DNA from 3 places in the Streptomyces sp. CA-251387 genome. Region 1 is predicted to be linked to each of the others. Evidence: predicted binding sites of a transcription regulator. Region 1 holds the regulator's gene; each other region holds the start of a gene.
What was found. The regulator HspR, encoded in region 1, represses chaperone genes until heat shock. The targets are predictions, from matches to a motif close to TTGAGNNNNNNNNNCTCAA.
Positions count from the first base shown of each region.

Region 2: the regulator HspR is predicted to act here: its motif matches at 1,219-1,237, upstream of lon (endopeptidase La).
Region 3: the regulator HspR is predicted to act here: its motif matches at 1,796-1,814, upstream of dnaK (molecular chaperone DnaK).

Region 1 covers NZ_JBNJMJ010000001.1:5,055,922-5,059,174, reverse strand. Annotated here, with positions in the region: gene ACQEV2_RS22620 (PA14 domain-containing protein) at 1-1,552, shown strand, start outside; gene ACQEV2_RS22615 (heat shock protein transcriptional repressor HspR) at 1,613-2,059, opposite strand; gene dnaJ (molecular chaperone DnaJ) at 2,065-3,243, opposite strand.
Region 2 covers NZ_JBNJMJ010000001.1:6,389,889-6,393,141, reverse strand. Annotated here, with positions in the region: gene lon (endopeptidase La) at 1-1,196, opposite strand, end outside; gene ACQEV2_RS28760 (hypothetical protein) at 1,425-1,607, opposite strand; gene ACQEV2_RS28755 (rhomboid-like protein) at 1,687-2,667, opposite strand; gene ACQEV2_RS28750 (spermidine synthase) at 2,826-3,253, shown strand, end outside.
Region 3 covers NZ_JBNJMJ010000001.1:7,886,986-7,890,238, forward strand. Annotated here, with positions in the region: gene ACQEV2_RS35075 (vWA domain-containing protein) at 1-1,214, shown strand, start outside; gene ACQEV2_RS35080 (OsmC family protein) at 1,289-1,717, shown strand; gene dnaK (molecular chaperone DnaK) at 1,862-3,253, shown strand, end outside.

The sequences.
Region 1 (3,253 bases):
CACCCCCACGGCCGCGGCGGTCTCGTACGACACCACCACCGGCAAGGCGAAGCTCACCTGGGCGAAGAACAAGGAGATGGACCTCGCCGGGTACCGCGTCTTCCGCCGTCTGAAGGGCACGGCGTTCGGCAGCACCCCGCTCGCGACGACCACCTCCACGGCCTACACCGACACCCCGCCGGCGACCGGCGAGACGTACTACTACGAGGTACGCGCCCACGACAAGGCCGGCAACGAGTCGACGGGCACCGCCGACCTCGCCGTCGTCACCCCGGACCGCACGGGCCCGGCCGCGCCGACGGGGCTCACCGCGCACGGCGACCTGCACGGGATGGTGCTCGGCTGGGACCCGGTGGCCGACGCGGCCGGTTACGAGCTGTACGAGAAGGACCCGGCCACCGGCGGGTACACCCTCGTCAAGAAGCTCACGGACACGTCGTACGTCCACGGCGTGGGCGACCGGGAGACGCAGCGCACCTATGTGGTGCGCGCCCACGACACGGCCGGGAACACGGGCGCGTACTCGGCGTCCATCACCTCCGACGGCGTCGACCGGACGGCCCCGGCGGCGCCCCAGGGCCTGGTGGTGAAGGCCGAGTCCGGCGCCACGCGTCTGTGGTGGAGCGCGCCGCAGAACCCCACGCAGGACGAGCTGGCCAATGGCGCGCACTTCAGCGTGGTCCGTTCGAAGGGCACCGCCCTCGGCGCCGACCCGGTGCGGGTCACCTGCGCGGAGGAGAACCAGACGCTCCAGACCGACCTGCAGACCTACTCGCTCTACTGCTCCGACGAGAGCTTCGAGCTCGACACGACCTACACCTACGGCGTCACCCTCATCGACGGCGCGGGCAACGAGTCGGCGGTCTCCAAGACGGTCACCGTGACCACCGAGGACCCCTACCCGCCGCGGCCCCTCACCGGTCTCACCGCGACGCCCCGCGCCGACGGGACCGTCCTGCGCTGGGACCCGCCGGCCGACGACGACATCGCCTCCTACCGCGCGATCCGCGGGGTGCGGCAGAGCGACGGGTCGGTCAAGTGGATCGGTGAGCTGGCGCACTGCGCGGACAAGGGCGACGACCCGCTGGCCATGATGTGCATCGACATCCCGGACGGCGAGACCTACGTGTACACGGTGATCGCCACGGACGTCTGGGGCAACACGCTCTCCCTCCTCGACCCGTCCATCCCCACCGTCACCGCGACGGAGCTGGACATCGTCCCGGGCGAACCCATCGGCAAGGACACCGGCCCGGTGACCGCCGGCGGCGGCTGGACCGTGTCCGAGCAGGTCAACCCCGCCCGCTGGGCGTGCTACGGCGACATCTGCGACACCATCACCGAGTACCGGGTGAGCCGCTGGAACACCGCGACGCAGGCCTACGAGCCGGTGGGCAGCGTGGCGGCGGTGGCGGGCACCGAGAACTACTCCTTCACCGACCGGACGCAGCCGCTCGGCTCGGTCTCCTACTACCGGGTCGTCGGTGTCCTCGCCGACGGCACCGAGACCGCGGCCGCCCACCCGTGGGTGATCCGGCCGGACCTGGTCTGAGGGACCATGCGAAAGGGGCCCGGAGAATCCTCCGGGCCCCTTCGCTCATGCGCCTGCCTGTCAGTCCTTGGCCTTCTTCGGCCGCCACACCACCAACGCGCTGGTCTGCTGCACTTCCTGATACGGCACCAGATCCCGGCGGTACGACGCGTGCACCGCCGCCTCGCGCTGCTGCATCGCCGCCGCGGCGCCGTCGAGGGCCGCCTGGAGTTCGGCGACCCGGGACTGCAGCGCGGCGACCTGGTTCTCCAGTTCGATGATGCGCTTGATACCGGCCAGGTTGATGCCCTCGTCCTGCGACAACTGCTGGACGGTGCGCAGCAGTTCGATGTCGCGGGCCGAGTAGCGGCGGCCGCGGCCGGCCGTGCGGTCCGGAGACACCAGGCCCAGACGGTCGTACTGGCGCAGCGTCTGCGGGTGCAGGCCGGAGAGCTGGGCCGCCACCGAGATGACGTAGACCGGGGTCTCCTCGGTCAGTTCATACGGGTTGCGTCGACGGCCGTCCATCTCGATCAAGCTCCCTTCGCGGCCTGGAACAGCTCCGCCCGCGGGTCCTCCCCCGCGGTCGCCTCGCGATACGCCTCGAGCGCGTCACGAGCCTTCCCCGAAAGGTCCTTCGGGACACTCACCTCGACGGTGACCAGCAGGTCCCCGCGGGTGCCGTCCTTGCGGACCGCGCCCTTGCCCCTGGCCCGCATGGTGCGGCCGTTGGGCGTGCCGGGCGGCAGTTTCAGGGTGACCGGCGGTCCGCCCAGGGTGGGGACCCTGACCTCGCCTCCGAGGGCCGCCTCCGTGAAGGTCACGGGGACGGTCACCGTGAGGTTGTCGCCCTTGCGGCCGAACACGGGGTGGGCGTCGACGTGCACGGTGACGTACAGGTCGCCCGCCGGGCCGCCACGCTCGCCGGGCGCCCCTTTGCCGCGCAGGCGGATGCGCTGGCCGTCGGACACCCCGGCCGGGATGCGGACCTGCATGGTGCGGGACGACTTGGCCCGGCCGCTGCCCTTGCAATCCAGGCAGGGGTGCTCGGCGATCAGGCCGCGCCCCTTGCAGTCCGGGCAGGGGTCGGTGAGGGAGAACCCGCCACCGGAGCCCCGGGCCACCTGGCCGGTGCCGACACAGGTCGGGCACACCCGGGGCGTGCCGTTCTTGTCGCCGGTGCCCGCGCAGGCCTTGCACGGGGACTGCGAGGACATGCGCAGCGGGACCGTCGCGCCCTCGATCGCCTCGGTGAAGCTGAGGGTGACCTCGGTGTCGATGTCCTGGCCGCGCCGGGGCTGGGTACGGGTGGTGCCCGTACCGCCGCGGTTGAACAGGCCCCCGAAGACGTCACCGAGTCCGCCGCCGAAGCCGCCGGCTCCCCCTTGGCCCTGGGCGCCGCCTCCGAAGAGGTCGCCCAGGTCGAAGTTGAAGGAGCCGCCCGTGCCGCCGGGCCCCGGGCGGAAGCCGCCGTTGCCGAAGAGGGCGCGGGCCTCGTCGTACTCCTTGCGCTTCTTGGGGTCACCGAGGACGTCGTTCGCCTCGGAGATCTCCTTGAACCGCTCCTCCGCCTTGACGTTGCCCTTGTTGGCGTCCGGGTGGTACTCGCGGGCGAGCTTCCGGTACGCCTTCTTGATCTCGGCCTCGGTGGCGTCCTTGGGGACGCCGAGGACCTTGTAGTAGTCCTTCTCGATGAAGTCCTTGGTGCTCATCCTCGACGTA
Region 2 (3,253 bases), 1.3 Mb from region 1:
TCCGCCTCGTCCCGGACGCCGCCGAGGGCCACGCGGACGAACTTGCGGCCCATGGCGTGGGCGACGGACTCGCCGAGCGAGGTCTTGCCGACGCCGGGCGGGCCGACGAGGGCCAGCACGGCACCGCCGCGCCGCCCGCCGACCACACCGAGCCCGCGGTCGCTACGGCGCTTGCGCACCGCCAGGTACTCGGTGATCCGCTCCTTCACGTCCTCCAGACCGGCGTGCTCGGCGTCGAGGATCTCCTTGGCGCCCTGGATGTCGTAGGCGTCCTCGGTCCGCTCGTTCCAGGGCAGTTCGAGGACGGTGTCGAGCCACGTACGGATCCACGATCCCTCGGGCGACTGGTCGCTCGACCGCTCCAGCTTGTCGACCTCCTTGAGCGCGGCCTCGCGGACCTTCTCCGGCAGGTCGGCGGCCTCGACGCGGGCGCGGTAGTCGTCGGACTCCTCGCCCTCCTTCTCGCCGTTCAGCTCGCGCAGTTCCTTGCGGACGGCCTCCAGCTGACGGCGCAGCAGGAACTCGCGCTGCTGCTTGTCGACGCCCTCCTGGACGTCCTTGGCGATGGTCTCGGCGACGTCCTGCTCGGCGAGGTGGTCGCGCAGCTGCTGGGTGGCGAGCTTCAGGCGGGCCACCGGGTCGGCGGTCTCCAGCAGCTCCACCTTCTGCTCGGTGGTCAGGAAGGGCGAGTAACCGGAGTTGTCGGCAAGGGCGGAGACGTCGTCGATGGCCTGGACGCGGTCGACGACCTGCCAGGCGCCGCGCTTGCGCAGCCAGGCGGTGGCGAGGGCCTTGTATTCCTTGACCAGTTCGGTGACGTGCCCGGGCAGCGGCTCGGGGACCTTCTCGTCGAGCCGCGCGCCCTCGACCCACAGCGCCGCACCCGGCCCGGTCGTCCCGGCGCCGATCTTCACCCGGCCGCGACCGCGGATCAGGGCGCCCGGGTCACCGTCGGCCAGCCGGCCGACCTGCTCGACGGTGCCGAGCACACCCGTGCTCGCGTATGTGCCGTCGATGCGTGGCACCAGGAGGACCTTCGGCTTGCCGGGTTCCGAACGGGCGGCGGCCTGCGCGGCCTCCACCGCGGCCCGTACATCGGCGTCGCTCAGATCCAGCGGGACCACCATCCCCGGCAGCACGACCTCGTCGTCGAGCGGCAGCACAGGCAGGGTGAGCGGTGTGGACGTCGAACCCATGATCTCCCCTTCGGCAGTCAAGTTGAGTTATGCCGACTCAATGCACGAGGGACCTTGAATGTTCCCCGACCGCCGTTCGCTGTGAGCGATCACTCTCTCGACGCGCTGTGAACTGGGGTTTCGCGGTCGGCGGCGGGCACCCGGGGGGACTTGAGGACTCACGTAGAACGGTTGCCGGGGCGGGGGTCTTCCCGCGCGGAGGGCGGTCTTCCCGCGCTGTCTCCCCCTTCAGACACGCAGACCCTCGTCGGCGGATTCCGGGGCCTCGTCAGCCGCCCGCGCTCCCTCGGTGTACGCGGCGCCGAACTCGAACGGCCCATCGCGCGCCGGCGCGGCCGCCGACATGGCCGTACGGCAGCCCGTCCCGCCGGAGGGCGTCACGCTGCGGCGCGTCACGGCGGGCGCGGACATGCGCCGTATCGCCGCGAGGGAGTCGGTCCTGTGGGGTCAGGACCGGAACCGGCTCGCCGAGGCGGACGGCGAAGTTGTCTCAGCGGCCTGGCTGGTGTTCCGCGCGGGGACCGAGTTCGCGAGGCTGTGGGACGGTTCCCCGTCGGCCGAGTGGCGGGGCCGCGGCCTCCACCGCGCCCTGGTCGCCACCCGAGCCGCCCTCGCCGCCGCCTGGTCGCCCGCGGCCGGCTGACCCCGAGGCGCCCCACCGCCGGACCACCGGCCACATCCCGACCCCGATGGCCAGGGAGATCAGATGCCCCCAACCGGTCAGCGGGTCGGCAAGAGTGAGCAGGCCCTGGATCAGCAGCCCGCCGAACAGCACCAGCACCGGCCACCGCAGCCACGGCCGCAGCAGTCCGGCCAGCACGCCGATGCTCGTCGCGACGCCGAAGCTGATGCCGTAGTCGAGGCGGTGCAGCGAGCTGTCGGGCAGGTGGCCGACCAGCACCGCGAGCCCGACGGGACCCTCGGTCGCGAGGGTGGCCAGGACGTGCCCGGTCAGAAAGACGACGGCCGTGCGGGCGCCTCCGATCCGCCGCTCCAGCGCGGTGAGCACGAGCAGGAAGCAGAGCGTGTACGGCGCCACGATCCCGCCCGCGACCCACAACGCACTGGCGAGCAGCACCAGGACGGGCGTCCGCACGAGGTGCGCCACATCGGTGCTGGAACCCTGGTGCAGGGCGTGGACGAGGGCGGGGTCGGCGTATGTGGCGAGCAGCGAGGTGACGGCCAGTACGGCGGCGTAGGCGAAGGTGAACGGCGTGCCGGTGGGGGTGGGGAGCAGGTGCCAGGGACGGAAGGCACGGGGTCCGGGCTCGGTGACCGCACTGGTGACCGGTGCAGAGGACGGCGGCGCTGAGGGCGGCGGCGGCGCGGTCTGGGGTCCGCGTTGCCGCGGCAGTGCGTCCAGCAGCCCGACCACATCGGGCAGGCCCGCGTCACCGGAAGGAGTGGTCGCGCCCGAAGGGGCGGACCCGGGAGTCGAGCCCGTCCCACCCGCAGCCACAGTCCGTTCCACGGTGAGGCGCTCCTTCCGTTTCCCCCACCCTTGACCCGCCGCCCTCCCCTGTCTGTGACCGGCGCCACGCGGGACCCGATTCTCAGCAACCTCTCAAGAAGTCCACCCCGTGGGGTAATTCCCTCGGCCGCCCTGCCCGGAGCTGCCAGGATGGCCGGATGCCCACGTCGTACGACATCCCCGAAGTACTGGACCGTCGCGAAGGCCCCTATGGCGAGGTCGTGCTGCGACGCCACGGCGGGTTACTCCAGATCATCGCCAACGGCTGCTTCCTGATGGACACTTCCGACGGGCGTTCGGAGCGGCTGCTCGTCGACGCCGCACTCGACGCGCTGGGCGGGAGGCCGGCGCCTCACGTGCTGCTCGGCGGGCTGGGCGTGGGGTTCTCGCTCGCACACGCCGCGGCCGATCCCCGCCCGGGACGGATCACCGTCGTCGAGCGAGAGCCTGCGATTATCGGCTGGCATCTCGACGGACCGTTGTCCGGCTTCTCCGCCCGCGCCCTCGCCGACCCGCGCACCGAGATTCTGGAAACGGATCTCGTGACGTACGTACATGAGACATCCGCCACGTATGACGCACTGTG
Region 3 (3,253 bases), 2.8 Mb from region 1:
CGATGGACATGGCGGGCGGCCGACGCGACTCCATGGACGGCGAGCCGGTCAAGAAGCGGCCCTGGCAGTGGGCGCTGGAGTGGTTCATCACCTCCTACCCGCTGCTCGGCGGTATCGCGGCCGGCATCAAGCTGGTCGCCGACGCCGAACTCGCCCGCGCGCACGGCATCTCCGTCGCCGCCGTCAACGCCGAGGCCGGCGAGATCTACATCAACCCGCTGCGGACCTTCGAGGACGAGGAGTGGCGGTTCATCCTCGCCCACGAGATGCTGCACGCCGCCCTGCGCCACGGCGACCGCTGCGGCACCCGCGACCCGTACCTGTTCAACGTCGCCTGCGACTACGTCATCAACGGCTGGCTGCGCGAGATGCAGGTCGGCGAGATGCCCCAAGGGCTGCTGTACGACGCGCGGTTCGCCGGCCTGTCCGCCGAGGAGGTGTACGACCGGATCGCCGGCGACCTGCGCCGGATGCGCCGCCTGGCCACCCTGCGCGGCAAGGGCGTCGGCGATGTCCTCGGCGCCCCGCTCGGCGCGCCCGGCGACTATTGCGACCTCGACGAGTTCTACCGCCGGGGCCTCTCGCACGGCCTGGACCTGCACCAGCAGCAGGAGCGCGGCTTCCTGCCCGGCGGCCTGGTCCAGGAGATCCGCGCGCTCAGCCATCCGCCGCTGCCCTGGGACGCCCGACTGGCCCGCTGGTTCGACGAGTTCGTGCCGCGCCCGGAGCCGGTCCGGACGTACGCCCGTCCCTCGCGCCGCCAGTCGTCGACGCCCGACATCCCGCGCGCGGGCCGCTACTTCCCGCCCGAGGAGATCGCCCGCTGCACCTTCGGCGTGGTCCTGGACACCTCCGGCTCCATGGGAGCGGTCCTGCTCGGCAAGGCGCTGGGCGCGATCGCCTCCTACGCCGCGGCCCGGGACGTACCGGCGGCGCGGGTGGTGTTCTGCGACGCGGCACCGCACGACGCGGGATACGTGCCGGTCACGGAGATAGCGGGGCGGGTGCGGGTGCACGGCCGGGGCGGCACGGTGCTGCAGCCCGGGATCGACCTGCTGCAGCGCGCGGACGACTTTCCGCCGGGCGCGCCCGTCCTGGTCATCACGGACGGCTGGTGCGATGTCCTGCGGGTGCGGCGCGAGCACGCGTACCTGATTCCACAAGGCCGTCGTCTGCCGTTCACCCCGCGTGGGCCGGTCTTCCGGGTGCAATGAGGACGAGTGTGATCGGATGGGGGACACGGAACCCGGACACGGGACCTCACCGTAAGCAGGCGAAGGGATTCATCGTGGCAACCACGCGCTCCGCACACACCGTGTGGGAAGGAAACCTGTTCCAGGGCAATGGCGTCGTCTCCTTCGACTCCTCCGGCAGCATCGCCCAGCAGCCGGTGACGTGGGCGTCGCGCGCCGAGGACGCGAACGGCAGGACCAGCCCGGAGGAGCTGATCGCCGCCGCCCACTCCAGCTGCTACTCCATGGCCTTCTCGAACATCCTCGACAAGGCCGGCACCCCGCCGGCCAAGCTGGTGACCTCCGCCGACGTGACCTTCCAGCCGGGGGAGGGGATCACCGGCATCCACATCACCGTGGAGGGCACGGTTCCGGGGATCTCCGAGGAGGACTTCCTCGCCAGGGCCGAGGAGGCCAAGGTGGGCTGCCCGGTCAGCCAGGCGCTGAAGGCGGTGCCGATCACGCTCTCCGCCAAGCTGTCGTAAACATGCGATGAGAGCCGCGAGGGGCTGAGCGCCCGCTCAGCCCCCGTTTGGCACCCGGCCCCCGGGTCACCCGTCCCATTGACAAGAACCCACTCAAGTTTTGTGCTGGAGTTCGAAGGGGTGCCCTGGCGGAAGGGGACAACGATGGCACGCGCGGTCGGGATCGATCTCGGGACCACGAACTCGGTGGTGGCCGTCCTGGAGGGCGGCGAACCCACTGTCGTCGCCAACGCGGAGGGGGCCAGGACCACACCGTCGGTCGTGGCCTTCGCCAAGAACGGCGAGGTCCTCGTGGGTGAGGTGGCCAAGCGGCAGGCGGTGACGAACGTCGAGCGCACGGCCCGCTCGGTGAAGCGGCACATGGGCGACGCCAACTGGCGCTTCCCCGACCAGGGCGACATCGACGGCACCCGCTACCGGGCCCAGGAGCTGTCGGCCCGGGTGCTGCAGAAGCTGAAGCGGGACGCCGAGTCCTACCTCGGCGAGGACGTCACCGACGCGGTGATCACCGTCCCCGCCTACTTCGACGACGCCCAACGGCAGGCCACCAAGGAGGCCGGGGAGATCGCGGGCCTGAAGGTCCTGCGGATCATCAACGAGCCCACGGCCGCCGCCCTCGCCTACGGCCTCGACCGGGGCGAGGAACAGACCGTGCTCGTCTTCGACCTCGGCGGCGGCACCTTCGACGTCTCGCTGCTGGAGATCGGCGACGGCGTGATCGAGGTCAAGGCCACCAACGGTGACACCCACCTCGGCGGCGACGACTGGGACCAGCGGATCGTCGAGCACCTGGTCAAGAAGTTCAAAGGGCAGTACGGCATCGACCTCGGCAACGACAAGATGGCGCTGCAGCGGCTGCGCGAGGGCGCCGAGAAAGCCAAGATCGAGCTGTCCTCCTCCTCCGAGACGACGATCAACCTGCCCTACATCACCGCGTCCGCCGAGGGCCCCCTCCACCTCGACGAGAAGATGACCCGAGCCCAGTTCCAGGAGCTCACCGCCGACCTCCTCGACCGCTGCAAGACCCCCTTCCACCAGGCGGTCAAGGACGCCGGCATCAAGCTGTCCGCGGTCGACCACGTCATTCTCGTCGGCGGCTCCACCCGGATGCCCGCCGTCACCGACCTGGTGAAGGAACTCACCGGCAAGGACCCGCACAAGGGCGTCAACCCCGACGAGGTCGTGGCCGTCGGCGCGGCCCTCCAGGCGGGCGTCATCCGCGGCGACGTCAAGGACGTCCTGCTGCTCGACGTCACCCCGCTGTCCCTCGGCATCGAGACCAAGGGCGGCATCATGACGAAGCTCATCGAACGCAACACGACCATCCCCACCCGGCGTTCGGAGATCTTCACCACCGCCACCGACAACCAGCCCTCCGTCGGCATCCAGGTCTACCAGGGCGAACGCGAGATCGCGGCGTACAACAAGAAGCTCGGCGTCTTCGACCTCACCGGTCTGCCGCCCGCGCCGCGCGGGGTGCCGCAGATCGAGGTCGCCTTCGACATCGACGCCAACGGGATCATGCACGTCTCCGCC